DNA from 2 places in the Microcoleus sp. CAWBG58 genome. Region 1 is predicted to be linked to the other one. Evidence: riboswitches for the same ligand, from Rfam matches in the RefSeq annotation. Region 1 holds a riboswitch; the other holds the start of a gene.
What was found. A riboswitch is a leader RNA that binds a small molecule or an ion and turns the genes downstream of it on or off. The one in region 1 is predicted to bind cobalamin.
Positions count from the first base shown of each region.

Region 2: another riboswitch for cobalamin. It lies ahead of cobG (precorrin-3B synthase); the one in region 1 lies ahead of QZ918_RS00190 (energy-coupling factor ABC transporter permease).

Region 1 covers NZ_JAHRFA010000001.1:25,275-49,463, reverse strand. The annotation lists gene QZ918_RS00255 (PhoX family protein) at 1-1,949, opposite strand, end outside; gene QZ918_RS00250 (hypothetical protein) at 2,171-2,638, opposite strand; gene folK (2-amino-4-hydroxy-6-hydroxymethyldihydropteridine diphosphokinase) at 2,804-3,292, shown strand; gene QZ918_RS00240 (NUDIX hydrolase) at 3,371-3,919, shown strand; gene QZ918_RS00235 (FAD-binding domain-containing protein) at 4,215-5,666, shown strand; partial or broken gene QZ918_RS00230 (ISKra4 family transposase) at 6,030-6,418, opposite strand; gene QZ918_RS00225 (hypothetical protein) at 6,528-6,854, opposite strand; gene QZ918_RS00220 (hypothetical protein) at 6,856-7,047, opposite strand; gene QZ918_RS00215 (SPFH domain-containing protein) at 7,508-9,634, opposite strand; gene QZ918_RS00210 (DUF2207 domain-containing protein) at 10,001-10,921, opposite strand; gene QZ918_RS00205 (DUF2207 domain-containing protein) at 11,368-12,459, opposite strand; gene cbiQ (cobalt ECF transporter T component CbiQ) at 12,767-13,567, opposite strand; gene QZ918_RS00195 (energy-coupling factor ABC transporter substrate-binding protein) at 13,564-13,896, opposite strand; gene QZ918_RS00190 (energy-coupling factor ABC transporter permease) at 13,901-14,659, opposite strand; cobalamin riboswitch at 14,682-14,845, opposite strand; gene QZ918_RS00185 (Uma2 family endonuclease) at 15,056-15,733, shown strand; gene QZ918_RS00180 (FAD-dependent oxidoreductase) at 15,983-17,557, shown strand; gene QZ918_RS00175 (pentapeptide repeat-containing protein) at 18,223-20,379, opposite strand; gene QZ918_RS00170 (hypothetical protein) at 20,405-20,719, opposite strand; gene QZ918_RS00165 (hypothetical protein) at 20,870-21,319, shown strand; gene QZ918_RS00160 (Uma2 family endonuclease) at 21,563-22,210, opposite strand; gene QZ918_RS00155 (leucine-rich repeat domain-containing protein) at 22,244-23,029, shown strand; gene QZ918_RS00150 (hypothetical protein) at 23,065-23,274, shown strand; gene QZ918_RS00145 (ABC transporter substrate-binding protein) at 23,329-24,189, shown strand, end outside.
Region 2 covers NZ_JAHRFA010000160.1:16-5,705, forward strand. The annotation lists gene QZ918_RS32765 (hypothetical protein) at 169-417, opposite strand; partial or broken gene QZ918_RS33375 (IS1634 family transposase) at 331-534, shown strand; gene QZ918_RS32770 (hypothetical protein) at 1,050-1,250, shown strand; gene QZ918_RS32775 (hypothetical protein) at 1,468-1,755, shown strand; adenosylcobalamin-variant (AdoCbl-variant) riboswitch at 1,816-1,895, shown strand; gene cobG (precorrin-3B synthase) at 1,938-3,428, shown strand; gene QZ918_RS32785 (precorrin-8X methylmutase) at 3,811-4,440, shown strand; gene cobI (precorrin-2 C(20)-methyltransferase) at 4,437-5,147, shown strand; gene QZ918_RS32795 (hypothetical protein) at 5,625-5,690, shown strand, end outside.

The DNA of each region.
Region 1 (24,189 bases):
GCTTGTTTTGCCGCAGCGCCGACATCAAAACCGTTGTGCGTGCTAGTAGACATATCAGTGACACCCCAAATATTGCCTTGAGTGTCAAAATCCAAATTGTCTACACTAGCAAATCCCGCCCCAGAGACTGAACCTGCTTCTCCACCTTGAGCAAAACGCTGCCAGCGGAAAGTCAAACCCGCACCGTCGGAACTATCTTCAATAATTTTGTAAATTCCTCCAGACTGCTGGGTGCTATTGAGCGCGGCAGTGTATTTAGCAACAGTAAAAATGCGAGAATCTGGATAACCGTCGCTACCCGGTGCGGCGTCAGTATAAGCAATGAAAACTTCCTTAGTAGTAGGATTAATTTCCAAATCTTCCGGTCGCGCCGTCGGAGTGCCACCAATTAAATTAGCAGCTAAAAAGGCATCAACTAAAATCGCACCTTGGCTGGTATAGAAATTAGCCAGACTTTTATTTCTGTAGCCAGCAAGTGTTGTTGCTTCATTAGTTATATCCGCTACAAATGAACCACCATCTTCAGTTTGACCTGCAATTCCGGCGCGTTTGGGTAAGCGAGTATTAGCATCTCTTTGAGCTTTGCCAAAACTTGCTAATTCCGCTTCGCCAAGTTTACTAGGACGTATCGGATTCGTCGGGCTATTTAATGCTAGTGGCAACCATCTTCCCGCACCGTTACGGTTGTATTGGGCGACGTATAAAGTGCCATCTTCAAACAAGCGGCTGTTGCTTTTATCTGCGGGATTGGTGACAGTACCGTTGCTAACAAATTTCCAGGTGTGTCCGCCGCGCCGATCGTCTCCCATGTACACTACTAACTTGCGGCCTGCTTCGGCGCGAATCGCAACGTTTTCGTGGCGGAAACGGCCTAAAGCGGTGTGTTTGCGGGGGCGGAAATTCGGATCTTGGGGATCGACTTCTACCATCCAGCCGTATTTTTCGCCGACTAAGCCGAATTCCTCGCCGGTAGTGCCCTTGGCGTAGCCGGTTTGGCCGCCGTTGGGTTTGATGTTTTCCTGAACTCCGACGAAGAAGAGTTCGCTACCTTGGAAGTTTTCTTCGGCGGAGAGGATGGTGCCCCAAGGGGTTGTGCCGCCGGAACAGTTGTAGGCTGTACCGATAATCCGGTTTCCCAGCCCGTCGCTGTTGACTTGGGCGAAGACTTGGGTGGCTGCGGGGCCCGTACCTGTGAGATATTTGTCGTCGCCTCGTCTGGTTCCCCAGGAGGTGACATCTTTGTATTTGTCCGCACGCTGGCTGTTGATTCCGAGGCCGGAAAGTCCGTGAATGCGTCGGTTGAGTGGATCGCGCGCGATCGCCAAAAATCTGCCGTTAGACTGTTTGGTAATGCGGACGATCGATCCACCGAGATTGTACAGGAATTCGCCGAGGGTAGCCCGATTTTTTACGGATAAGTCTAAACCGAGGACAGCGCGATCGGTTGCTGGAAATGATGCCAAATCCGCCGGGGCTTCGGGCGCGATTTTCGACATCGGAAAGGATACGTACTCGTGGTTAACCCAGAGATAGCCGTCGTCATTGCTGCCGCGAATGCCTACAAAGCCCGTATAGTCGTTGTTGTAGCCGAAATAGTCGGATGGATCGGGGAAAACTCGATCGCCCCAGCGCAGAATCACATACCGTTCGTATTCCGGCGGTACAACCACATCGTCAACTACGTTGTAGCTGGTTAATCTAGTATTTTGCGAGGCCGCCATTACCGTACCCTGTCCGTTCAATGCAGTAGGCATGAAACTCGACAATTCTTTATAAACTGGGAGTGGATGAGGTAGTCTTAACGGAGTGAAAGATAGCGGACTTAAAGCAGCTTCGGCCGAGGTGGAATTGATGCCGAATAGTTTTTCAGTGAGTTGAGGCGCAAGCACAGTCGTAGCTGCACTGCTACCGAAGAAAATTAACAGTTGTCGGCGAGTTATTTTAGACATAAATTCCTGTTCAACCCAACATCCCTAATCATGATTTACCTAAAAAGTTATCACTGTTAAATTAAGGGAAGTTAACCTTAAGGTTAATTAAAGTAGGGGAATCTTTTGGTTAAGCATATGTTAAATATTTGTTCGTAGTGCGGACTTAAGTCCGCCAGATGGAGCGGACTTAAGTCCGCACTACGAACCGTTTTTATTATGGTAATTAACCGGACAGGACATCAATCATCTCGAAAAGCCGGATCGTTTTGTCGGGATGCGGGCCGGCTGGGCGCTGGCACGTTAATAGTTTGCGATCGCCCGGAATTTCCCGACGAAATATAGCTATCTTTGAATCCCAACAAATATTGAGCATCGGCAAAATACCTAGTCCACTGTTCGATTCTCGAATCTTTCTGCCACTGGCTGCGGGATACTCTCGATCGCAAAACCGGAACTAACTGTCGCCCGCGATCGGCTGTAACTATCACCGTAATTCCTGTCAATCCCGGATTATTTTGGAATTCCTGGGCGATCGACTCTTTGACTAAATCTTCCGCCTGCTGAACTAAACCCGCGAAAGATTGACTATCGTCCGAATTTAGGGTAAGATACCTTTCCTTAGCTTCCGCTAAACCGATCGATACACTTGTTGTTAAATTGATAGTTACTAGAATGACGGCAGACAAGAGGCGACGGTGCAAATTCATTAATCTTTCAACTAAATACTGACATTTCTCAATGATAATCAATAATAATTAACACTGAATTAAGCTGAGATTAAAATAATAAGGTCTACCCCGCGTTACTCAGAAAGTAACTAACAATAACCAATAACCAATAACCAACAACCAATAACTAATAACCAATTCCCAATGAAATCAACAAAATGTGCGATCGCCCTTGGTAGCAACCTAGGCGACTCCCTAGCCACGCTCAAAAGTGCGATCGCCACCCTAAACCATACCCCAGGAATCGCCGTAAAATCCCATTCTAGCTGGTATCAAACCGCCCCCGTCGGGCCACCGCAACCCGATTACATTAACGCCTGTGCCATCCTAGAAGTTACGCTACAACCACAACAATTGCTAACAACCTTATTAGAAATTGAAAAAAAATTTAATCGGATTCGCCGGGAAAAATGGGGGCCGAGAACCCTCGACCTGGATTTGCTGCTTTATGATGATTTAATCCTAGAAACTCCGACACTGACTTTACCTCATCCCCGGATGACCCAAAGAGCTTTTGTATTAGTACCTTTGGTAGAAATTGCGCCGGATTGGGTGCATCCTGTGACCAAAAGTGCGATCGGCCAAATCCTGAAAACAGCAGACTGTTCCGGAGTGCACAAAATGAAAGTGTAGAAATTGAGCGAAATTCAGGGCGGCGATCGCCTATGATGTCTTAAATCGGTGCAATCAAACATTATTCGCTTCTCACTTATGTCGATCGGTCAAGAACTACCCCAACTGCTCAAACAGCGCCTATTTTACCAAGGGCGCAAATTCAACTTTGATGTAGCCAGCCTCCGCCTTCCCAACGGTTCCGAAGGCGATTGGGAATGTATTCGCCACCCAGGTGGAGCACTAGCAGTTCCCGTTACCCCCGAAGGTAAACTCGTCTTGGTGCGACAATACCGTTTCGCAGCCAAAGGGCGGATTTTAGAATTTCCCGCAGGTACAGTCGAAATCAATGAAAACCCCGCCGAAACTATCAAACGGGAAATCGAAGAAGAAACCGGATATCGCGCCGGAAAATGGCGGGAATTAGGCAAATTCATGCTAGCACCCGGTTATTCTGACGAAATCATTTATGCTTTTTTAGCACAAGATTTGGTCAAACTAGAACAGCCGCCAGAACAAGACGACGATGAAGACATGGAGACAGTTTTATTCACTCCAGAAGAATTAGAAAAAGCCATCTTAGCCGGGGAACCAATTGATGCGAAATCTATTTCTAGCTTTTTCTTAGCCCGTCCTTTTTTGACTTAAAGCAAAGTTGTTCAGTTGACAGTTGACAGTTGACAGTTGACAGCACTTGACAAAGGAAGGAAGAGGATTGGACTAATAAATAGTCTGATTTGAATTTCTCCCGATCGGGGTTCCGGCTTTCAACCAATTCTTTCTGGTAACCAGCCCCCGGATTCATTAATTCGCATCTTTAACCGGGGGAACGAGCGGGATGGAGACTATAAAAAGCTCTGCATTCTAACAATCCCCGGCTCGATCCGTGGGAGTCAATCTAAAATCTAAAATCTAAAATCTAAAATCTAAAATCTAAAATCTAATGTCTGATTTAATTTTATTTTGGCACCGTCGCGACTTGCGTATTTCTGACAACATTGGACTAGCAGCAGCGCGCCAGCAAAGTCCGAAAGTAGTCGGGATTTTTTGTCTCGATCGCAATATACTCGATCGCGATGACATAGCGCCCGCCAGAGTTACCTACATGATAGGTTGCTTGGAAAAACTCTCCTCACGTTACAGCGAATCAGGCAGCCAATTACTAATAATTCAAGATGACCCGCCTATGGGAATACCGAAATTAGCCGCGGCACTCAATGCTAAAGCAGTATTTTGGAACAGAGATGTAGAACCCTATGCAAATGAGCGCGATATATCAGTATCAAACGCCCTCCAACAAGCAGGAATACAAGTTAAAAACTTCTGGGATCAAGTTCTGCACGCCCCCGACGAAATCCGGACTGGTACAGGGAATTGCTACACAGTTTATACACCATTTTGGAAAAAATGGAACAGCCAACCAAAAGCCCAACCTGTAGAGACACTACCGATAAATTATCCGGAATTAATGACCGGATTAACCGCAGAAGAACAAGAAATAGCCAACCAAACAGGTGTAACAAAAACCCTGCCAACGGCCTTGAGTTTGGGATTTATTTGGGAAAATCCATTAGTAATAGAACCCGGAGAAGAGGCCGCACACAAAAAATTAGAAGAATTTTGCGAAAACGCAATTTACGAATATCAAGAACAGCGCAATTTCCCCGCAGTTAGCGGCACATCCCAACTCAGCGCCGCCCTCAAATTTGGTGCAATAGGCATCCGCACTGTTTGGCAAGCTATCCAGACAGTGATGGACAGTTGTCACAGCGAAGAATCCTGCACAAGTATCCGCACTTGGCAACAGGAAATAGCGTGGCGGGAATTTTACCAACACGCCATGTACAACTTCCCTGAATTAGCAGATGGGCCCTACCGTAAAGCATTCAAAGACTTTCCCTGGGATAACAATGAAAAGCTGTTTCAAGCTTGGTGCAGGGGCAAAACTGGCTATCCAATTATTGATGCGGCAATGCGGCAGTTAAATCAAACAGGTTGGATGCACAATCGATGTCGGATGATAGTTGCTAGTTTCCTCACGAAAGATTTAATTATTAACTGGCAGTGGGGCGAAAAATACTTCATGCAAAAATTGATTGATGGCGACCTTTCTGCTAACAATGGCGGCTGGCAGTGGAGTGCATCGAGTGGCATGGATCCGAAACCTTTGCGAATATTCAATCCCGCCAGTCAAGCTCAAAAATTTGACCCGGAAGGGGAATATATTCGCCACTGGGTTCCAGAATTGCGCCGAGTGGATACTAAGCTTTTGCTAACTGGAAATATTTCGCCTATAGAACGTCGGCTGCTTCATTATCCCGATCCAATTGTAGATCACAATCAGCAGCAGCGCAAGTTTAAGGAACTTTTCAAGCAGCAAAAAATCGTTGAGTAAGTAAATGATTTTTGGTTTGTAGTGAGGACTTCAGTCCTTCTTATAGGTGTTCGTTATTAGGTACGTATTTGCGCTTGGGCGCTCTTTATATATCAATAAGGTTTACTTAAGATTGTCCTTCGAGAGGAACGAAGCAAACTGTATCTATTTTTCATAGAAGTTTCACGAGTAGCAGTATATGAGCGAACCGTATTGCTTGATATATAAGAAAGAGCGCTCAAGCGCAACTACGTACCATTGACTACCAGTTTTCAGTTAACTGTATTGCTTGATATATAAGAAAGAGCGCTCAAGCGCAACTACGTACCATTGACTAGCCATCTTAAGTTAACCGTACTGGAGCATCCCGGTTTTGCAAAAGCCTCAAATAGCCAAGAGGTCGTGTCGTCCAGCACAACGAAGTTTTAGCATCTTGTTATGACATTTTTTTGCAACCATTGAGTTCCGGAGATTTTCAACTTTCTATCTATTTGTTTGACAGTCGATTCCACCGCGCCCGAACCAATGGAACAAATCTTGTCTGATGATAATTGCTCATAGTTAACAATTCGAGAGCGATGCTTTTCTAGATACTTGCAAAAGTTTTTGGCGGTTTTTCTGCGACAATTTTTAAATAAATTTAGGGTGGATTCGACCTGACCTTGCCACAAAAATTCCTTGGCTTTGGCTAGAGATTTTAATGACCCTCCCACTTTATATAAATTTTCTATTAAATGATACCAATCTAAAACGAACCGTCGGGTTTTACCCGGATTTAACTGGCTTATAATACAATACGGTTGACTTAACGCTTTTTGACGAATTTCATCTGACGATTTTCTGGCAATAGAGGCATTTTTTGTAAGTCAGATTTTTCTTAAGTCAACCGTATTGGCTTATAATATTCCATATTCCATCATGTCCATCACCCAAACAAGTTAATATATCGGCTAATGGCTGATGGTTTATATAGTGAATTAACTCTTCATTCTCTTGATAAAAAGCCCCATAATAACTTTCATGTAACCGCACTGCTTTATAATCTTGCCAATGAGACCCTTCGCCCAACTTCCCTCTGAGACGGACTTTCCCTCCATCTATGCTTGTTTCTTTCACATAGATTTTGGCATGAGGTTCTGACCATTCTTGTTTTTCTACCAATCGGTGTAAACAAGTATGTCCTATCTTTACTCCTGTTTGAGCTTCCATTTCACAGGGCAGCTTTTTCGTAGGAAAGATTAGCTATTTGACGGAGACAGCATTTTTCAAATAATGGAGATAATCGAGTAGATTTTTTGAACTCTAATTTTTCGGCCTGTTTTTCAGTAATTCTTAGTTCACCTATACAGCTTTTTACTGTGCGGGTTCGTCCTTGTTCTGTTCCTGTTGCTTCTTCGATCAAAAAAAACCAATTTCTGGGCCCAATACAGTTGACTTAAGAAAAATCTGACTTGCCCAAAATGGCTATATTGCCAGAAAATCGTCAGATGAAATTCATCAAAAGCATTAAGTAAACCGTATTGCAATACAATCCACTCCATCAAGAGAAGAGTTTTGAACCGTATTGGGGCGCTTTTGGCGCAGAGGGAAGAGTATTGCGAGGGTTTTGGATGTCGTAAAAAAACCTTTTATCCCTCCCCTCTCTGTGTTCTCTGTGTTCTCTGCGGTAAAATCTTCTTAATATCTACTTCACCTCTTTATAATCCAAAAATCGTCAGATGAAATTCATCAAAAGCGTTAAGTAAACCGTATTGAACCATAAACTTCATAATTTTGCACCTCTAATTCCCTGAACAGTAAAGTTTTAGACAAAAAGCCTTCAGAGAGGACAAAAATCCTCTCTACAAACTGAACAAACTTACTCAAACATCCTCAGACAATTCATCAAATAGCGCATCAATATCAGACTTCACAACAGGCTCATACTGAGGAAATGGTGAATCATTAGGAGACTCCTGCGACTTCACCGAATTCATAGACTCCACCGACTCCACCGATCGCACTTTTGCTACTGGTGATTCTGGCACATCTTCCACAACAACAGACTTAGATTTCTTGACATTAATTACAGGTGAATGTGCTGGATTTTCACCATTTTTACTGGTTTCATTCCGCAGCAACATTGCCATCAAACCGTCCAACAAACCCCCACTACCACCGTTACCATTGACTGTGACATCGGGAACAACGCGAACGCTACCATCCGAGACAGCTTGCATCAATTGCAGTAGCGTATAACTCTGCGTACCCAAAGCGTTGACACCAACTTGATAAGCATCGGCTTTTGCTTGTCCCATCAACCGAATCCCTTCTGCTTCACCACTTGCGTGTTCGATCGCAGCAGTTGCACTCAATTGAGCAATTTTCACCCCTTGTTCCGCCGCTACCACCTGATTTTGAATATTGGCGATCGCAGTTGCGCGCACTAATTCCTGACGCTGCGACTCTGAAATCCGCTGCACTTCGTAGGTTTTTTCTTGTTCCTGGGCAATTTTGCGATCGGTCAATGTTTGCATCAACTCCGCTGGCGGCGAAATCAAACCGATCAGCGTGTCCACAGCCTGCACGTCATAGGCACGTAGGGCTTGACGGACGTGTTCGGCGGCCTCTGCTTGGCGTTCGCTGCGTGCGATCAAAAAGTCGAGAATTGTATATTCTTGAGCCGAATTCCGAAAGTAATTGCCGACAATTGGACGCAACACTTGGTCGATGAGATTTTGCATGGAACCTTGCCGCGAAATGACTCTCGGTGCATCCAAAGTACCGATATGAATGATTTGAAAAATTTCCAACTCAAAGGTAAATCCGTCAAAAGAAAGTAATTTCAAAGCGCTTAGTTTCGAGTCATAGCCGTGTTCTCCACTGAACCGCGATGTGAAGTTTAAAACTACATCGGTGGTGGGAACAAGTTCGACTTTCATCACCTTTGTATTGATCGGATGTTTGCCGGGATACAGCGGTTCAATCCACACACCTTTATCACCTTTTTTGACGAGATTTCCGTGGGTAAAAGCTACACCACTGACATCTTTGTGCGATTCCCCTACATAGGAAATGACTACGCCGACATAGCCGATCGGCACTTCGGTCATTTTCACCTCTTCAACCTGTACAAACCAGGGGTTCAGGTTCCAAGAACCGGATAAAATTACCTGTTCTTGCAAGCCCCTGCGCCCGCCACCTTTGATGAAAGATTGCGCTTTTTGGAAGTTATCGTGACCGGGAATAATCGGCCCAGCGATTTCACCTTCATCAATCGGAACTCCATCGAGCACGTTGGCGATTCCGACGCGATCGGGAGCAAGTTTGTATAGGTGAAGTTCTGATGGCTGCATACCTTTTGCAGCGGCATTGGCTGAAGTAATTACCTCAAATACAGCGGTATTAATCCGATAAGTACCAGTGGTGATAATGGCTAGTTGCCGTCCTTTTTCGCCACCATCGGTGAGGAATTTGCGGGCATTTTGGAAGTTGTCGCAATCGACAACTTTGCCTAAAATGCGATCGGAAGGAATGGTGGCTCCATCATTAGCAATAACCAAACCAATTTCATCTTGAGGAACTACTACAACGGGTTCTCTGCGAACGCTATATTGCCAGGGAAAATAACCAAAATGCCAGCCGGGAGGAAGGGTATCTGCTTGCAAACCTCCTTCACCATCAAGGGCAATTAATCTACTGGATGGCAAGTTTTTACTGGAGAATTTCTTGGTGACAATGCCTACTTCTCGTTCGCCGATCGCAATTAAGCCCAAAGTCCAACCAATTTTAGGGATAAAGATGAAAATTACGAACATTGCGCCTACGGGATAGATCCAAATCGGGATGCTGAAACCTTCTTCCGGCGCTGGTTCGACTTGCTGGGGCTGGGTCGGTGGCGGATTGGTTTGTGCGGGAGTTGGTGGGGCAAAAGTGCCTGCTAGTGCGATCGTGGTTGCGAAAGATGCTGCTAAGGGTAAAAGCTTGCGAAGCCAAGGTGATTTAGTCATAGTTTTAACCTGCTTTAAGTGAAAATGTACTGAAAAGTTCTTAACTACAATCAGTATTCAATATATTTCTGTTTAAGTCAATTCATTAAAGTCATGAGTTATGTTCATAAAAGTCATATTTGGAATATGATTTTGTAGAGAGTGCGATCTGTTTATCTCAAAATCTAGCAAATTTGGACACGGCAATGCCGGTTTCCCTACCCGACTATTTGTAGGTAAACGGCACTGCCGTCTCCTGAATTTGGGTGAGATCAATATATCAACGAGTGTTCAGAAACCGGTTTTTTTGCGACAATACTTCGGTATAGCCAACAGATTAAGTAAAACCCGGTTTCTTTGATTGTGATGCGTCCAGGGGCGTTGATATTAACCGCCATCACCACCACCACCGCCATCACCACCGCCACCGCCATCCCCACCACCACCGCCATCACCACCCCAACCACCACCACCCCAACTACCACCACCGATACTACCGCCACTGCCATCGCTACCGCTACCGCCATTAATCATGAATATAGTAATGATTATTCCAAATATCCAAAGCACTGGAGAAGGAAGTCTGGGTTTTGTAAAAGAGCTTTGTCCCGGAGTAGATTGAGATGACTTACCACCTTGTTGCCAACCAGGTGGAGGTACATTCAAAATTGCCTGGGGAAATGCAATCTGCACTTCTAATTCTTGTTCCGGTTGAATAGCCTGGCTTGCCACAAATTCAAAGGTTTTAGGATCTACTTGACGACGAACTGCCGCCGTCCCAAAATTCATAAATGAAATAACTTTCCCTGACAAAGCTTCGGGTAATTTCACCGTAACTTTTCCAGTATTAACTGGCGCTTTTCGACCTGCTGCAATCGCTTTCCAATAAACTTGAGTATTTCCACCATCTAACTGCAATCCACCTACCACACGATATTTGATGACAAAAGTATGTGTGTCTGGCGGCTTTAATTCATGTTGCCAACGAATCCAAAGTTGATTGTTTTCTGTTCCAGTGCTACTCGGAATTATTTGATTATTTTCAGAAACAGTGACATCTTTAATTGCATCGACTTTATCTAAAGGAATATAGCGATATCGTTCATTGTTGTATGCTCCTGTGAATACATATTTTTGCGTTTCAGTGACTAACATATCTCCGTTGGTCTGAACGTCGATGATGACGTTGATGTTGTCCCAGTAAAACGGTACTTGTTGGGCCGCTGCATGAGTTACTGTGACTAAGAATAGGCTTAATGATGCTAGTAATGAAAAGACTATTTTTTTGAGGATGCGTTTATTTATCATAGGATTTTCACGAGATAACTGTTGACTACAATTATTCAACAGGTTTCTTGTGGAGTCAATTCATTAAAGTCATTAATTATGTTCATAAAAGTCATATTTGGAATATGATTTTGTAGGGAGTGCGATCGTTCGTACCACAAAATATCAAATTATAAGCATTGACAATATGGCAATCGAGGACACCGCACCAGGCCCGTTGATGCCAACTTAAGGTACAACCAATAGTCCGGCAAGGGTTGAAACTCCTGCCTCAAAATGAAAGTCCTCGGTATGAGGACTAATCAGTTCTTCAGTCCTCATAGCGAGGACTTTCGCTATAAGAGGGGAATTCATTCCCTGGCGGACGAGTCCTCAGAAATCGGGTTTTTTCCGAAATATTTCGTCATAGTCCACAGATTAGCTAAAAACCCGGTTTCTTTGATTGTGATGCGTAATTCCTCTTAATATCAACCGCCACCGCCACCGCCACCGCCGCCACCGCCGCCACCGCCACCGCCACCGCCACCGCCACCGCCACCACCATCACTACTACTCGGATCTACATAAGTTGTCACAACTCTTTTTTCATGGTGATAACCGCAATTACTACAGTGACGGATAACTTTATCCCTCCCTTTGGTCTTTGGAGTAGCTGTAGAGATTACTTCTGTATTGGTGTCTAGCGTAAACTTTTTGCATCTAAAACAGAATCTTATAAGATGGGCGCAAATCCCCCATAATATTACATAAAGCACAGGTAGCCAGATAGGCCATGTTATGATAAGCAAGAGATTGTCTCCTAAAAAGTCTCCTCCTCCTGAAATAGATTGAGATAGGGAAAACAAAAGGTCTAGCCATTCCGAGGTAGATTGAGATCGATAGATACTTTGTTGCCAACCAGGTTGAGGTATATTCAGAATTGCCTGGGGAAATGCAATCTGCACTTCTAATTCCTGTTCCGGCTGAATAGCCTGACTTGCCACAAATTCAAATGTTTTAGGATCTACTTGACGACGAACTGCGGCCGTACCAAAATTTGTAAACGAGAGAACTTTCCCTGACAAAGCTTCTGGTAATTTCACCGTAACTTTTCCAGTATTAACTGGCGCTTTTCGACCCGCTGCAATCGCTTTCCAATAAACTTGAGTATTTCCACCATCTAGCTGCAATCCACCTACCACGCGATATTTGATGACAAAAGTATGTGTGTCTGGCGGCTTTAATTCATGTTGCCAACGAATCCAAAGTTGATTGTTTTCTGTTCCAGTGCTACTCGGAATTATTTGATTATTTTCAGAAACAGTGACATCTTTAATTGCATCGACTTTATCTAAAGGAATATAGCGATATCGTTCATTGTTGTATGCTCCTGTGAATACATATTTTTGCGTTTCAGTGACTAACATATCTCCGTTGGTCTGAACGTCGATGATGACGTTGATGTTGTCCCAGTAAAACGGTAGTTGTTGGGCTGTTGCATGAGTGACTGTGGCTAAGAATAGGCTTAATGATGCTAGTAATGAAAAGACTATTTTTTTGAGGATGCGTTTATTTATCATAGGATTTTCACGAGATAACTGTTGACTACAATTATTCAACAGGTTTCTTTGACAGTCAATTCATTTAATTCATTAATTAGATTCATAAATGTCATATTTATGGCAAAAAGCTCTTTAGTATCTCTTGTTTGCATCAAAGTTTAGATCCCCCCTAGCCCCCCTTAATAAGGGGGGGACAAGAGTTTTCTCAAAGTCCCCCGACTATCATGGGGATTTAGGGGGATCTAGACTGGGGTAAAAACGAGATTTATAAAGGCTTTAGGCTTAATTTGACACGCCTTTGGCACTGCCGTCTCTTAATTTTGTTTCAACTTTGAAATACCACACTTAACAAAGTTAAAATCGTGCATCCAAACACGGCTTCAAATGTGTATCTTCGCGAAGGTTTATAAGGGGAAGAATGCCAGACGCGGAATTCTCCGTTGAAGCCGCGCGAGGCTAAACTCAAGGAAACTTGACGGTAGTTTACTAAAGTTCGTTGCAGCAATTGTCCGATTAAAATGCCCAAACTACGCATTCCTAGTTTCCAAGTGCGATAGCCGCCGCGCGAGTTTTGGGCTATCCAAATTTCATCTGCGATCGCCAATAAGCTAAAAATAAAGCGATACATTAGTAACAGTAGTTCTGTGACTAACTCTGGACACCTAGATTTTCGGAGAATTTGCAAGATTTCGGTAAACGGGACTGTCAACAGGATGAAGTACATACAGCTTGTCGATGCGAAGGCGCGGGCAAATAGCAAGCTCACTTGGTATATTCCTGTACGACTCACATACAGATAAAAACTGCCGGTGTAAATTCCCCAACCTTGCCAAATATCCCATTGAATTGCCGAGATTCGATCGCCCGCAACCGCACCCACCGCCAACGCAGGCACACTCGCCAGCAAAAACATCAGCGGTAGCAACAGCAACCGCAGATAGAGTTTCGCCGGAATTCCTGCATAAACTACGATCCAGATTGTCAGCCAAAGACCGATCGACAACTGCACCGCTGCATGGGAAACTAGAGACAGGATTAATAGGGCGATCGCAAAGGATAGCTTGTGAGTTGGCGGCAACCCACGCAAGCGATTTGTATAAGCCAGACTATCAATCTGATGGTTCATTCCGACGATTTGCGATCGGAATTCTGCTGAGATTGCGATCGGCCTTTATAAAGCCCGATCGCATAGCCAACTACCCCCGCCCCCACCGCTGCTTGAGACGCAAACAATAGACTGGCAATTTCGCTGCTAGCAGGCTCAAACAAATGATTGAACCAAGGCTTATAACTCGGTTGAATTTCCGTAATTGCTTTCTTAGCTTGGTCATCCGATCCGCCGTATTCACCCCGCACAAAAACTAGGGGAATCACCGCAAGGGCGACAACTCCAATTACTAACATCCAATTTTGTTGCGAACTAGCTTGCTGATTTTTTGTAGGTTTTTGATTCACGACTTTATGACTCCTGTTTCAATAATTTCAGAATTTCTAACTCTGGTTTCCCGTAAGAATGCAGCCAATTCCAAACCAATACAGTCAGCAATCCCTCGCTAATTGCTAGCGGTACTTGAGTCATCGCAAAAATGCTCACAAACTTGAGAAACGAAGCCATAAAACCGCCACTCGCAGCCGGAAAAGCTAACGCCAACTGCATCGAAGTCACCACATAAGTCAGCAAATCTGCCAAAGCAGCCGCACAAAAAATTGCCAACCTTTGTTTACCAGTTTGCAACAGCAATCGATAGATAAAATACGCAGCAAATGGCCCAACAATCGCCATCGAAAACATATTCGCCCCCAACGTTGTCAGCCCGCCGTGCGCTAACAATAACGTTTGAAACAACAGCACTAAAGCGCCGAGTACAGCCATCACCGAAGGGCCAAACAAAATTGCACCCAAACCCGTACCCGTCGGGTGAGAACAACTCCCCGTTACCGAGGGGATTTTTAAAGCAGAAAGCACAAAAGTAAACGCACCTGCTAAAGCTAACAGCAGTTTAAGTTCCGGGTATTCTTTGGTGATGCGAGTAATTTCATGCAAACCCAATACAAAAAAAGGCAACGCCACCATCCACCAAAACACAGCCCATTGCACCGGCAAAAAACCTTCCGAAATGTGCATAGCTGCGGCGGGCGTTGCCGAACCTAAGACAAGATAACAACTCAAGCCAGCCATCAATCCCAGGCTGACTAATTTCCGATTTCTGGCCTGCATACTGAACCTCGCAGATGAGACAATCTAAACTAACGCATCGGCGGGCATTCTGACTTAAGAGGTTGAGGACTGAAGTCCTTACTACAAACCTCATTACAGTTGCGGGACAGCGTTGGACTTGCACCAAACTTTCCCCGTTTCCTCTAATGGCTGCTCCCCATTAGAACCGAGTTGTTAGATTGAGTATAGTCGATCGCGCAACTCTAGACTGATATTTTACAAAAATTATTTCAGCTTAATTAAATCAAAAATAGCGATCGTCTTCTCTTTCTTCTCTTTTTTTCTCTTCCTTCGCGTCCTTAGCGTCTTCGCGGTTCGTCAAAATCTTAACTAAATAAAAAATTATATCTAAATAAATAAACGGTATAATATTAATGAGTTTTGAGAAAAGCCGCCATGTTAAATTACAACTTCCCTAGGCACTGGCCCTCAGCCGACGAACTACCAGACTCAGATGAAACACCAGTGGATAACGAACTGCAAGAATTAATCCCAGGATTGCTAAAAGCAATATTGCTGATACTTTGGGCAGAACGCATGGACTGGTTTTTTGGCATAGATATGGCTATTTACCATCACCTCAACAAACCCATCATTGTGCCAGATGCTTTCTTAAGTTTAGGTGTACAACGGTTTTACGATGAAGAATTGCGTCCCAGTTACGTGCTATGGGATGAGAATGTCATACCACAGTTCGTGCTAGAAGTTGTTTCCGCAACCTATCGCAAGGAATACAGCACAAAATTAGACATTTATCAAGATTTAGGCGTACTTTATTACGTCATTTATTCTTCGCGTCGCCGTCGTAAACCTCGTTTGGAAGTACACAAGTTAGTCAATGGGAAATACGAGTTACAGCCAGGAAATTATGTTTGGATGCCAGAAATAGGTTTGGGCATTGGTTGTGAAAGGGGAAATTATTCTGGGGTGACAAGGGAATGGTTGTATTGGTACGATGCTGATGGCAAACGCTATCTGACTCCTGAAGAACAGGTGAAGGAATCAGCGCAACGTGCCGATCGACTAGCTGAACGATTGCGCGAGTTGGGGATAGATCCTGATACTATAAGCTAATTGAGAAGAAAGAGTGCCAGAATGATGCACCTTGCGGGCGATCGCCAATCTAGTTAGTCCACCAATTGCGATCGCCCTCAACCCAGAATCTTCGGGACAAACCCGGTTTCTGCATCCCGAAACGTGTGAAAATTATCAAAAAAATTAGGAAAGATGCGGCCTTATTTGGAACAGACAGAGAGTTTGACGGCAAAAATTGAGATGCAGATCGGCAAAATGGCGATCGGGAGACGCGATTAAATCATGTTCATGGATCTGCGTTCTTACGATATCATCTGCTTTGGGGATGAAGTTCCTGGAGCTCTAGCCGTTATCTCAGCAGCCAGAGAATACCGTCGCCGGACAAAGCTTTATCCGCGAGTTTTGCTGATGTCTAAAGGTAGCTTGCAAGAAGGAATTGGCGGGCATTTAGTCAGAGGTGGCCTCGCTTATTTAGATCGAAGTCAGGTTAGTCAAGAACTTCAACAATCTTTAAATTTAGACCCCTTTGGTTCACCGCCGACAATCTATAAAGAATTCCTGCAAAAATCAGGTGTCAGCGCGATCGCCCTTGAACCCAGCAAAGCCACGGCAGCTTTGAAAGCAATGCTGGTACAAGCAGGAGTTGCACTCCTCAGCAGAGTAGAAATTAAATCAGTCAATAAAGAAGGCAACAAAATTACTAGCATAATTACCTCAAAAGGGACAATTTATGTAGGTAAACAATTTATTGATGCCACTGTCAATGGCGAATTAGCTCAAGCGGCAGGCGTGCGAAAGCTGAATGGATTTGAAACCTTTGGTTTGCCTAACTCAGAACTTCCAGTTACTCTGACTTTTGAAACTCAAGGACTCAGTGTCAGAAGACTGAAAGAACTCGATTATACTTATCTAAAACGCTTTACAAACCGTGCCGATTCCGAAGCTCAAAAATTTTTGCTGTCCGCAGCGGGGAAAGATGCCAAACTAGCAGAAGAACTCCGCCTGGAAATGATCGATACCAGAGGAAATCTCAAAACTCTGTGGGCGGGCAAAGATTACATAGATGTGCGATCGCCTGCGCTATCTGTAGCATACCACTCTTTTAGAGGCAGAAAGCTATCTTTTCCTGAAACTGGCATAATTTTAGATGAAGGAAATATCGCCATACTTCCAGATGAAAGACTTTCGTGGAATGCACTGTTATTTGCAGTTACCAGCAGCGAAGCAGAAGCCTTAGCGAGAAATGGGAGCAAACCCACAGCTAATATGCAAAAAGAGATATCATTTGTAACCACTTGGCTGAAAAGTTTAGGGGCTACTTCTGTTACTCCGGCTTCAGAATTGTATATCAGACACGCCGGAAATGTGACGGGAGTTGTAGAACCTTTAACAGGCGCACAAATGCTGCGCGGTGGCGTACCAGCTACCGAAGCACTGGCAACATTTAGCTATCATTTTGATGTTAGGGGAGGCATTTCGGGGATTGGCGATAAAGCAAAAAGTAGAGGGTGGTTGAACAGTCTGAGTTTCCAACAGCCTACCTTCAATATTGGCATCCGCCACGCATTAATGAAAACTGTTCCTAACCTGGCAGTTGTCAGTCCCTGTTCTGGATTTGAAGGGCTAGCTTGTTCTGTAGGCAGAATTGTAGAATTCAATGTAGCAGTTGGTCAAGGTGTCGGTATTGCAGCCGTTAATGCCATTCTCAATAACAAAAACTTAGCCGATATATCTAACCGAGAAGTCAGACAAGTTCTAGTTGAAACAGGCCAATTACCTAAAATTTTTGGAGTTGCAAACAATACTGATGGAATGTTGTTAGCACAATTCGAGACTCTCGTAAGTGCCGATGCGATCGCATAATACAGCACTTCTCAAAAACCAAGGTACGTTGTTGGGCTTTAGCCCTTCTGGTAAGGTACGTTGTTGGGCTTTAGCCCCTCTTATCTAATTGGCAGGGTATGGTTCCATCCATCCTACCAAAAAAAAGACAGAAAAATAAAGGTTCGTAGTGAGGGCTTTAGCCCGCAGAAAAAGAAGGACTAATACCATTTTTGTCAAGTTATGACAGACTTTATAAAACAGGGAAAGTGGATAAATTACAATATCTTGTCGTCCTCGATCTCTATCGGATATTTAGAAAAATGGTATTACTGTTGGGTGAGGGCGGGTTTACAAGATTGTGGGTTATTGACGATTATTGTTGGCGAACCCGCCCCTACAAGTCGGGGGAAAATGTACATTGGAATTTACGGTTGCATCTAAAAATTTGGTTGGTAGGGGCGGGTTCACCCACAATATCTAACAAATACAAACAATCTAAATAAACCCGCCCCCACCCCACCAATAACCTACATAAACCTTGATTTCATCCAAAGGTTTAGATAGATTTATACCATTTTTGTAAAGTTATGACAGACCTTATAAAACAGGGAAAGTGGATAAATTACAATGTCTTGTCGTCCTCGATCTCTATCGGATATTTAGAGAAATGGTATAAAGTCCGAACGATACGATCCAAGCAACTTTTAATTATTGGACGAGCACTTCGGATGAATCCCACCCTGCAAACAAATGTAAGCAATTTGACTTTGATCTAAATTCTTAGCCTCCGCAAAATTAACACCTTGAAATCGACCAGATTTACTACCGGCCTGACTTTGAATAAACTGATCCGAAGTTGCCTTCCCCAGGAAAACAGCGCCTTGAAAATTAGCTCCCGCTAAATTCGCACCTCTAAAATCAACTGAACTTACATCTGCATTCCGCAAATTAGCATCTTGCAACCGAGCATCTTTTAAATTCGCATTGGCGAGTTTAGCCGAAGTCAAATCAGCATTTTGTAAGTTAGCGCCGGACAAATCCGCACCGGACAAATCAGCACCTTGCCATTCCGATTTAGACAAATTTGTTAAGGATAACTGAGTACCTTGAGCCTTGACTTTGCCCAAACGGGCACTTTCTAAATTGGCGCCCGAAAAATTGGCGCTGCCGATATCTGCCCCGGTAAAGCTTGCCTCTTTTAACGTTGCTTGCTGCAAAGAAGCCCCAATTAAAAGACTGTTGCTAAGATTAGCTCCATTCAAATTTCCATTTGACAAATTAGCTTTGTTCAGGACAGCGCGCACAAAAGTGGTGCGGTTCATTACGGCGCTGTTAAAAGATGCTCCGGTTAAATTGGCTCCTTCAAAATTAGCTTCGCTCAAGTCAGAAATCCAATCGTCAAATGTCCCCGGACGCCTGTCTTCGCCAGTGCCGTAAAAGCGAATCCCCTGCAAGCTGGCATTGGTTAAATTGGCTTTTCTCAGCTTAATTCCTGATAAGTCAACTTTGTCTAATACTAAAGTAAACTGACCCGGGCCGGCAGGACTTTGACCTAAATCTGTGCGGCTCAGATCGGCGCCGTTGAGCTGGCTGCTATACACTGTGAGAATTTTGCCGATCGCCCTTTGCACTGTTCTCTGACGGGTAGCCGCTAACTCGCGTTCCGCTGTCTTCCCCCCGTAGCGCAGGGATTCGAGCTCGTTGCTGAGGGATTGGTTCAACCGCTGCAAATCCGGTAAAGCTTTCGGCCCGGTACTGACTAAAGCTTGCTGGATCGCATCCAACATCGCCTTGCTGTCTTCTTGGGCCAGCAAATCCGCTAGCAAAGGTACGGCGCGGGAGTCATCCACCGCCCCCAAAGCCAAAATAGCCGATCGCCTCCCCGATGTTCCGCTACCCGAAGCAGGAGACAATTTACTCACTAAAGCTACAAATAATTCGTCATTCCGCTGCCGAGAATCCCGCAAATTAGCTTGACTTTGAGTGTAGATCAGAGTGCCAACAAACAAACTTAAAATCAATCCCGCACTGCCAATAGTAACTATCACTAAAGTTGTGCCTGGATGTTGGCGAATCCAATTCCACAGACTGGGATCTTCTTTCATATTGGTTTCTGGAGTCAAAACCAAAGCTGCAATTTGCGCGTCTTCCTCAGTCCAATCTTGACTCCCGACAGGATTGGGCAACAGTTGGTGCGATTCCCTACGGGATAGCTTCGCTTCACGACTATTAACCACCAAAGTATTCGCGAGGCGATCGTGTCCGGATTGCCGTTTGTAGCGCAATCCAAAAGCGCCATCTGCCAGCACTGCCAAGCCGCTCAACGCCCCTAAAATGATTAAATCTGGAAACGCGCCAGTCAAGCGCCAAACCCCGTAAGCGACGCCCAGAGGCACTCCCCAGCGCCCCAAACTTTCGCGAACCAGCACTCGCGCCCAACCCGGAGGATTGCCCGAGGCTGTGACAACTTTCACCCCAAACCAGCGTTTCGGGAGAGTTTGGCCGGTTCTGGCGAGCAAAAACAACTGCCACGCCGCTAAAGCTGCCGGTGCCAGCAGCGCCCCCGACCAGAATAGATTAGTTAGGGGTGCAACTCTGGGGTTGCGATCGCGCACGGGGATAGCCAAAACACGGGCAACAGTTTCCGATGCTGCTGCTACCGAGGGATTGAGTGGCACGGTTTGAGCTTCTTTGTTAACCAGTGCCCCGATACTGAAGGGAACCAGGGCGCTAACTGCAATTAACGAAATTTCAACTGCCCAAGCGCCGCAGCGGCGAACCAGCAGTGGCATTTGCTGGGATTGTGTCGGCCAAGACGGATCGGGTTGATTAATATCACCGGGTGCAGTTGGGTTAGACATATTTATAATTTCCTATTGTTAATCCTTAGTTGGAGGAATCAGGAGATATTGCCAATTTATATGCTATGTAGATTAGCACTCCGAGAACGCCAAGAGTCATCACGGCCGAAAGTAACTGTACAATGCTATTGAAGACTGTCAGAACAACGATCGCTCCGACGGCAAAGACTGCCACCTGTCCCGGTTTGGGGAGTTTTTGAAACTTGTCCAGAAATTGATTGTAGAAGGTTCCGATCGCTTGATAGCTGTCTGGATTTTGTTGGACAAGAGGCGATCGTTCTAGTTTAGCTTTGAGTTCTCCGATCGCTTGCTGCCAATTGAAGTTATTTTGAGGATTCATAAAAAAGTTTGGGAGTTAGTTTAGCTGTACATCGTTTTAGGACGGTCACATTAATAAGAGTCACATTACCCTGTTCGGAACCGTTAATTATCCTCTACCGTCAAATAAGTAGAACCTTCCGCCATTGTGTTCGGATCAACAAGGATAAAAATGAAGATATGCTATCCGTGCGATCGCCCCAGACTGCGCTTTGGCTCGATCGCAATCCTAGCCCTAGGAATGATTTTAACTGCTGCCGGAGCTATTCGGAGCCAACCGTTGCAAATTGCTCCAGGATTTCCCGAACCGCTGAGAGTTTCGGGAGTTTCCGGCGGCCCGAACAATAGTGGCGACTGCGGTTTCGTGGCCCAAGGCCCGAACCAAGTCATCGAAGTAACGCAGGATTTGCCTTACTGGCGGATTGCAGTACAAACTGCGGGAGCTCCCAGTTTGATGATTCAGGGGCCGAGGGGTCGTTTCTGCGTCCTACCGGCGAATGCTGCTGCGGGGATTGTAGAATTTTCCGGTTATGGAGACAAGGGGACTTATGTGATTTTCGTGGGCGATCGATCGCAAGGTCAACACCCTTATTCTCTCTCAATTACGCAACAGCGAAATTAACAGTACAACGAGATTAGGGCGTTTGCTGTTAGAAAATTCGGTATTTGCGATCGAAAACCAACTAAATTTCTGACAGCAAGTGCGTCCCATACCAATTTTTAACGAAATAACAGTATTCTTGTCCCCCCCCTGATTCATGGGGGGGCTAGGGGGGGTCGAAGAGTGTTGTACAATTTTAGATAATTGGTATAATTTCAAGATAATCTCGGCATGAGTGCAAGTTTTTCTGATAGGAACTTCACCTCAATTTTGTATTTGGTCTTTCACCCATTTGCGAAACAATCGGAGAGTTTGACTCGTCCCCGCCGTTTGACTTTGTTCGCAATATTGAGAAACCGCTTCAATAATTGGCAGATTGGGAAATATCCGACTCAATTCCGATTCAACATATTTCCCATCTTCAAGCACATTAATCTGAAGCCTTTTATTTTCATAGCGCCAGATTTCCGGGACTCCCAGCGCCTCGTAAGCATCCAGTTGAGTCTTGGAAGTGAGATCGACTTCAATCGCTAAATCCGGCGGCGGATCGACAGTTAAGTCGATGCGCTTTTTGCCAATCATTAAAGCGTAATTTTGGATGTAAAAACAGTTATCAGGTTCAATTCCTTGTAACATACTTTTGCGTTTGAAAGTCGTCGAGCCAAAACATTCTCGATCGATTTCAAGTTCTTCGAGCAATATTTTGACCATATCGCCAATAATTTCTTTATTAAATTCATGTTCTGGTAGTGGCATCCTAATCTCCAAAGTTCCTTGACTGTAAGCTATTCTAGAGCCGCGGTGTTCTCCCAACTCCTCTAGAATTGCTTCAAATTCCTGCCAGTTGACATCATTCAACAGCAGTCTATGTCCTGGCGGCACACTGATTTGTCTTAATTGCAGCGTTACCATTTCAACCTCCAATTTATATGACTTTATTATAACTTGCACATCAACGTATGTTGTTGGGCTTCAGCCCTCTTTCTTATATATCAAGCAGTACGGTTATGCGATGCTGCCGATCGGAAACTTTCAAGTCTCACACAACTCGACCTCGATAACAATGACATCAGCGACATCAAACCATTGCAATCTTTGACTAAACTAACTGAACTAGGTCTTAGCAGAAATACAATCAGCGACATCAAATCTTTGCAATTTTTGACTCAACTGACTTCGCTCTCCCTCTCCAACAATCAAATTAATGACATTAAACCGTTACAGTCGTTGACTAAGCTGTTTTTTCTCACTCTCTCCAACAATCAAATCAGTGACATCAAACCCTTACAATCCTTGATTGAACTGGATTATCTCAGCCTCAGCGACAATCAAATCAGAAACATCCAACCGTTACAATCTTTGACTAGCGTGACTTTTATCGAACTCTACAGCAATCAAATCATCGATATCAAACCGCTAAAATCCTTGACTAACCTGATTGGGATCCATCTCAGCAACAATAAAATTAGTGACATCAAACCGTTGCAATCTTTGACTAACCTGACTTCGATCGGACTCGGCAACAATAAAATCAGTGACATCAAACCGTTGCAATTTTTGACTAAACTATCTAGCCTAGGTCTCGAAAACAATAAAATTAGTGACATCAAACCGTTGCAATCTTTGACTAAGCTAACTGGGATCGGTCTCGGCGGAAATCCGATCGCCCCCAAAACTTGCCCTCTCAAACCCGAGTCTATCTGTAATTGGGTATCACTACCTAAATCATAAAACTTTACTGTTCGGAAAATTAGAAGCACAAAATCATGACACTTACATTTGCACACAAACACATGAATTTACCAAAGCCGATCGCACTTACTTATTCTACGATCCTAGCATTACCTGAAAATGCACGCCGAAAATTCCTGAAACCCCTGTGGGGTGGGCATCTTGCCCGCCCTAAGAATACAAATATGACTTTTATGAGTTTAATTAGTGAATTTAATGAATTGACTTTGACCAAAATCTTTTGAATACTGATTGTAGTTAACAACTTTTCTGTAGAAATTATATAAGGAGAAAAGATTATGTCCCAAGATAAAAGGAAAAGCCCGCCGCCCATTGTTTTTATTATTGCCCTCGGCTTAATTGGGTTTGGTGTATTCAAATTCCTTCCCGGTTTATTCGCATCCAAAAGTTCAGATACATCTACACCTACACCTGGATCTCCATCCACACCGGGTGCGAGTCCATCGGGGGCGATCGCAACTCGCATCAGTTTAGGAAATCAGATATTGGTGACATCGCAAACAACACCTGAAAAACAAGCAGGCGTTACAGCTTTTGCCAAAGGAGATTACAAAGAAGCCGTGCAAAGATTTCAGGCTTCGCTGCAACAAAATCGCAACGATCCGGAAACGGTAATCTATTTGAATAATGCGAGAGTAAGCGATCGCACTTCTTTGAAAATTGCCGTCAGCGTGCCCAGCGGCAGCAACCCCAACATCGCCCAAGAAATTCTCCGAGGTGTCGCCCAAGCTCAAGATGAAATCAACACTAGGGGAGGAATTAATAGTGCCGGTTTGCAAGTTGAAATTGTCAATGACAACAACCTTCCAGAAGTCGCCAAAGAAGTTGCAGCAGCATTAGCAAATGACCAGAAAATTCTAGCAGTAATCGGACACAATGACAGCACTGCGTCTTTAGCAGCCGCTCCAATTTATCAGGAAAAGAAACTGGTGATGATTACGCCTACCAGCAGTGCAAATAATTTGTCAGGTTTTGGCAGCTATATTTTTCGGACTGTCCTAAATAGTGGCTCGACGACTGCTCCTTTAGCAGAGTATATCGTCAAACAAGCAGGCAAAGCCAATATTGCCTTCTGCTATGACTCTCAAGCTGCTGGCAGCGCTTCATTTAAGGATGAATTTATTGCATCTCTTTCAGCA
Region 2 (5,690 bases), on a different contig from region 1:
GATTTCTAGAACTATTAAATATGATGAATAAATTTCGTGGATATACAACATTAGACTCTGGATAAAGTTGGTATGCCGTTGTTTTATTTTGCCCAGAGTGATGAAAGAGCGCTATGGCTTTATGAACTTTGATAACTTTCGAGCAAGGCTATTAGCTTGCTTTTCTGATTAGGTTTGCTTATCACCTTGACTCCAGAAGAACCATGTAAGTCTTTTAAAATCATCAAATTTTTGTTTGAGTTTTTCACCAAGGAACATAAATTTAGTTTCCCCAAAATCAATCAGTACACCTATACCACCGATACATAGAAAATTATTTAGGATTGCTATACCAACAAGCAAGTGAAAAATCAGGTAAAGAAATTGACCAATAAGCCGACAATGCGCTGGATATTTCAGATGTTTCAGGCGGTGCATTTAGTGACAATAAATGGAGCGAAGCAGGTCAGTAATTTAACCAAAAAACTTCAAAATATCTTGCGATATTTAGGAGAGTATTGTTGTCAATACTATTTAATGTTTTCAAGTGAATAAAGATTGAGTTTGAAGTATAGATATTTGTGAATAATTTTCATTAATTGGTCAAGATAATTTGCTTTTGCCATAAGTTACCATGCTTAAAAAAATAATTAATCGCAACAAAAAGCAATGTGAATATGTGAGAAAAAGTCAATTATTTCAAATTACTTAATTTAGTTGAATTCAACAAGCTTCTGTAACGCTAACACTGCATAATTTCAGCCCAAAAGCGTTTGGCTTCCAAGTTTTCACAACTGATAAAAAATCAGACCCACATCTGCGGAATGTGGGTTTTAAAATTATTCAGGCTTGGTTTCTGGCACAAGCTGCTGATCGCCAAAAATTATTTGGTGTTATTCCTCAATACTTCGGACATTTTTTTAACGACTCTGTAAGCGTTACAGCGTAAGCCCTGGCATTTTTAATGTTTTTTTGAAACTCCGGGCTAGACTTAAAGATTGAAAAAATACTCATCCCTATAGCCATCAAGGGTTTGAGATACTCGATTAGATCTAAAACTGTCCGAAGTATTGATTCCTATATCTGGAGATTCTCAAATCGATCGAGAAATCCTAATGGATACGAACAATCTTCGCTGTGGAGATAGCGGCCCAGGGCCTATACAGGGTCAAAACAAATTTGGCGAACCGCCGGAGGATTGTTTTACAGGCTGGGTTTTGTATCACAAGCCCAGCGGTTTTTACTACCGTCGTTTTGCTTGCCATACTTAATGCTGATTTTGAGAAAAATTAGCATTAAGTATGGCGAGAAACCGGGTTTTGTGCGAAAATTATTCGTTGTCGCCAACAGGTTATATAAAAAATCCGGTTTCTTTGTTCTTGATTCGTAAGTAGTGTTTCAAAAATCATGCAACAGTCTTCCGTAGGGTGTGTCGCCCTGAAAAATATCTCAATAAAAATCAACTTTTCGAGATTTAAAATAATAGTTATGTTTCTTTATCAAAAAATCAGATTTTTAGCGAATCATAAAAACAAATGGGACGAATGGATGCTGTCGCAGATTGCCACAATGGAAACAGGAAATGAAATCATGCCACCTTGGGTAATGTTTCCAGGAGAGGACGTTGGTTGGCGACAAGGTTATCAAGAAGCTTGGTTGCACGAAGTTTGGCTACCGTTTTGGTGGCGGTTGCTGGCTGGGGAGCGGGAAATTTATATTAACAAATGGAATATTCCGGCTTACTGGCGAGTTCGTATTAGCAACTATACAGAATAACCGGGCATTTGTTAAGAAATTCGAGATTTTGGGCTGCTGGCGATCGACTTATGATATATTTCTTAAACCTGAAAGTGGGAAAGTCCGGTGTAATTCCGGCGCTGTGCCGCAACTGTCAAAGCCAGAATGCCGATTTCAGGAGTTTATTTTACATTCCCTGCGTCACACGGGGAGGAGTTTCTTTGTTGAGTTTGAGTGAATTACCGACTTGTCCGGGCTTATTTTCCGGTTCCAGAGCCCGAGACGGCGTTTTATCGAGAATGCGGATTCCGGGGGGAATTTTAAATGTACAGCAGTGTTGGTCGATCGCCAATTTTGTCGATCGCTACAGTAGTGGCTGTTTGCAAGTCACAAATCGGGCAAATTTACAAATCAGAGAATTGCACTCGCAAATTCCCCCGTCAATTTGGCAAGATTTACAGAAATTGGGATTAGCATCTCGCCGCGTTGAAGTCGATCCAATTCGCAATATAATGGCAAGTCCGACAGCAGGAATCGATCGCCAAAACTTACTGGATACTCGCCCGCTAGTTGCAGCTTGGGATAATTACCTGCAAACTCATCCTGAGTTATCGGAACTTTCCGCTAAATTCAGTATTGGCTTTGATGGCGGAGAATTAGTTTCTATCCGGAATTTCCGGAATGATATTTTATTAGTGGCAAAAAGGCGACAGCCAAATTCCGAAATTATTTTTAGTCTGCATTTCAATGGCGTCGATACAGGAATTATAATCGAAGAATCGCAATGTATTTTAGTATTAGCAAGCTTAACTAGCGCGTATCTTGAATACACTAAAAATCAGCCTAGAATCAATGGCAAGAAACCGCGTTTGCGTCATCTTCTTGCTGATTGGGGCACAGCAAAGTATCTAGAAAAAGTAGAGAAAAAATTGCCGTTTGCATTGCGTCAAGAGGCGATAGAACTTTTTCTAAAAGACATATCCAACAACTCTTGTGGAACAGGCATCCTGCCTGTCACGAGCGCACCCAACGGCAATCTCGGGATTCACAGTCAACGACAGTCCGGTTTCTCCTACATCGGCATTGCACTGCCCCTAGGCAAGCTAGAATCAAATCAACTGAGAAATTTGGCAAGTTTAGCCCAAAATCTAGGCGGAAGCACCCTAAGACTTACGCCGTGGCAAAATCTGCTGATTTCTGACATCCCCAACTCCCAGGTTTTCGAGGTCAAACAGCAAATCGCCGATTTAGGATTGCACTCATCTGCAACTCACCTAGATTCCTGCTTAGTTGCGTGCGCCGGTAGCAGCGGCTGTGCGTCAGCGGCGACAGATACTCAAAGTCACGCCCTAGCAATGGTGAGGGATTTAGCCCAAAAATGGACGATCGACCGATCGATCAATATACATTTCAGCGGCTGCGAAAAGTCCTGCGCCCAACACCAGCCTATTGACATCACCCTAGTAGGAATTCAGATTCAGCAGAAAGGCGAAACCATCGCAGGTTACAACATTTATGCAGGTAGAAAAGACTTGCCCTTTGGACGGCAAATCTTCCGAGCCGTCAGTGTAGCCGAGATGTCCAGTGCGATCGAGCGAATGTTGCGCGTCTACCAGCGGTTTCGAGAACCTCGCGAGTCATTTGGCCAATTTTGCGATCGGTGGGCGATCGACAAATTGCAGAAATTACTGAGCCCAGTAACTCACAATTAAAAGTGAAAAAATATCCCTTAAAATAGACAAAATATTATCATTCCTTCTTCTCTGTCTTCCTTCGCGCCCTTAGTGCCTTCGCGGTTCATTCAAAAAGCTATTCCACAAATCAAACAAACTTCCCATAATCAATACTTCGGACAGTTTTTCTATGGCCCAATGACTTATCCTCGCTTGACTTTGAGCCACTGTGGATAATTAAATCAAAGTCATGTCCACCCCAGACGCGGCATTTAATTCGACTTTTTCATGATCCTTAGCCTGTAAAGCTTGTAGTATCGTTCCAAGAACTGTCCGGAGTATTGCATAATAACAATTTCAAATAAAGTTAAGTACAGTCTCCCAATTCCCAATTCCCAATTCCCAATTCCCAATTATCTTAATGATTGACTACATCCGAGACGGAACAGAAATCTACACCAAATCCTTCGCCACAATCCGCGCCGAAGCAGACTTATCAAACCTGCCGCCAGACTTAGAAACAGTCGCAGTGCGACTAATTCACAGTTGCGGAATGATCGACATCGTTAAAGACTTAGCAGCTTCCCCCCTTGCCACCACCCACGGGCGCAAAGCCCTCGCAGCAGGCGCGCCAATTCTGTGCGATGCCAGGATGATAGCCGAAGGCATCACCCGCAAAAGGCTTCCCGCAGACAATCCAGTGATTTGCACCCTCTGGAATCCCGATGTACCGGAGTTGGCGCGGCAAATCGGCAATACTCGATCGGCAGCAGCACTCGATTTGTGGCTAGATAAGTTAGATGGTGCAGTTGTGGCGATCGGCAATGCCCCGACTGCTTTATTCCGATTGCTGGAAATGCTAGATGCTGGAGCCCCTAAACCGGCCTTAATTCTGGGTTTCCCGGTAGGATTTGTGGGGGCTGCCGAATCCAAAGCCGAACTCGCTGCCAACAGTCGGGGAGTACCTTTTATCGCCCTACAAGGGCGGCGAGGTGGTAGTGCAATGGCAACGGCAGCCGTAAATGCGTTAGCTAAAGAGGACGAACTATGACTAAGACTACTGGTAAATTGTACGGATTGGGCATCGGCCCTGGCGATCCGGAATTGATTACATTGAAAGCTTATCGGATTTTGCAATCGGTACCGGTGATTGCGTATCCGGCGATGGAAAATGGTAAGGTGCTCGCGCGTGCGATCGTCGCAGATTACTTGCGCCCGGAGCAAATTGAGATTCCGATGCCGCTACCTTTTAGTCCCACGCGATCGTCTCAACCGTATTACGATATTGCAGCCCAGAAAATTGCCACCCACCTCAGCGAAGGGCGGGATGTGGCGGTTTTGTGCGAGGGCGAACCTTTTCTCTACGGCACGTTTATGTATTTGTTCAACCGTTTGTCGGGCAAATTTACCACCGAAGTTGTGCCGGGAATTTCTTCGACGATGGCGAGTGCGAGTGCCCTGGGAGTGCCGCTGACTTACCGCAACGATGTGTTAAGCATTATGCCTGCGACGTTGGACGCTGATGTTTTGCGCGATCGACTGGCGCTGGTTGATGCTGCGGTGATTATTAAGCTGGGGAGGCACTTTGCGAAAGTTCGAGACGTGCTGATTGAGTTGGGACAATTCGATCGTGCACTATATATAGAACGTGTAACTATGCCGAATCAGTCCATTCGGGCGATCGGCGATGTCGATCCGGCCCAGGTTCCCTACTGGGCGTTGGTCATGATACCCAGCCAGCAAAAGTCTGTATCTTGACCCTATTCAACCCACATTACGCACCCTAGGGCGTCGGTACAGTATCAGGAGTTGACAAAACAAACTGGAATGATATGTGAATTGAGAAGCCTGTTAAATTCTCACAATCAGGAAAAAGAAAGAAACTTTATGCGCCCTCACTTATGGCATCCTCCAATTGAACTTTCAGCAACAGAAGCGTTGATTATCAAACGCATTAAACGAGCCAAGTTATTCACTGTAGTTTAGACTAACCAAAGATGAGAACGGTGGCAAAAGAAGAACTAAAGCCACCGCGCTGGGAGAGAATGAGGGTGAAAAATAAAACCTATCCACTCCCTAAATGAACAGTGAACGATTAAAGGACTTTCGTCAAGCAGCATACGATTTATTGGTGAAAGCTCTCATATGCAACATTCGAGCTGATGGATGCAGTGATGACCACTCCGAATGCGTCATCTCTCGCGGAATTTCACTCAATCCATTATTCAAGCGTCAATGGCAAGCCGTGTTTACGAAGCATTACAAGACACAAGACCAGACCGGAAAAAACTCATGGAGTTG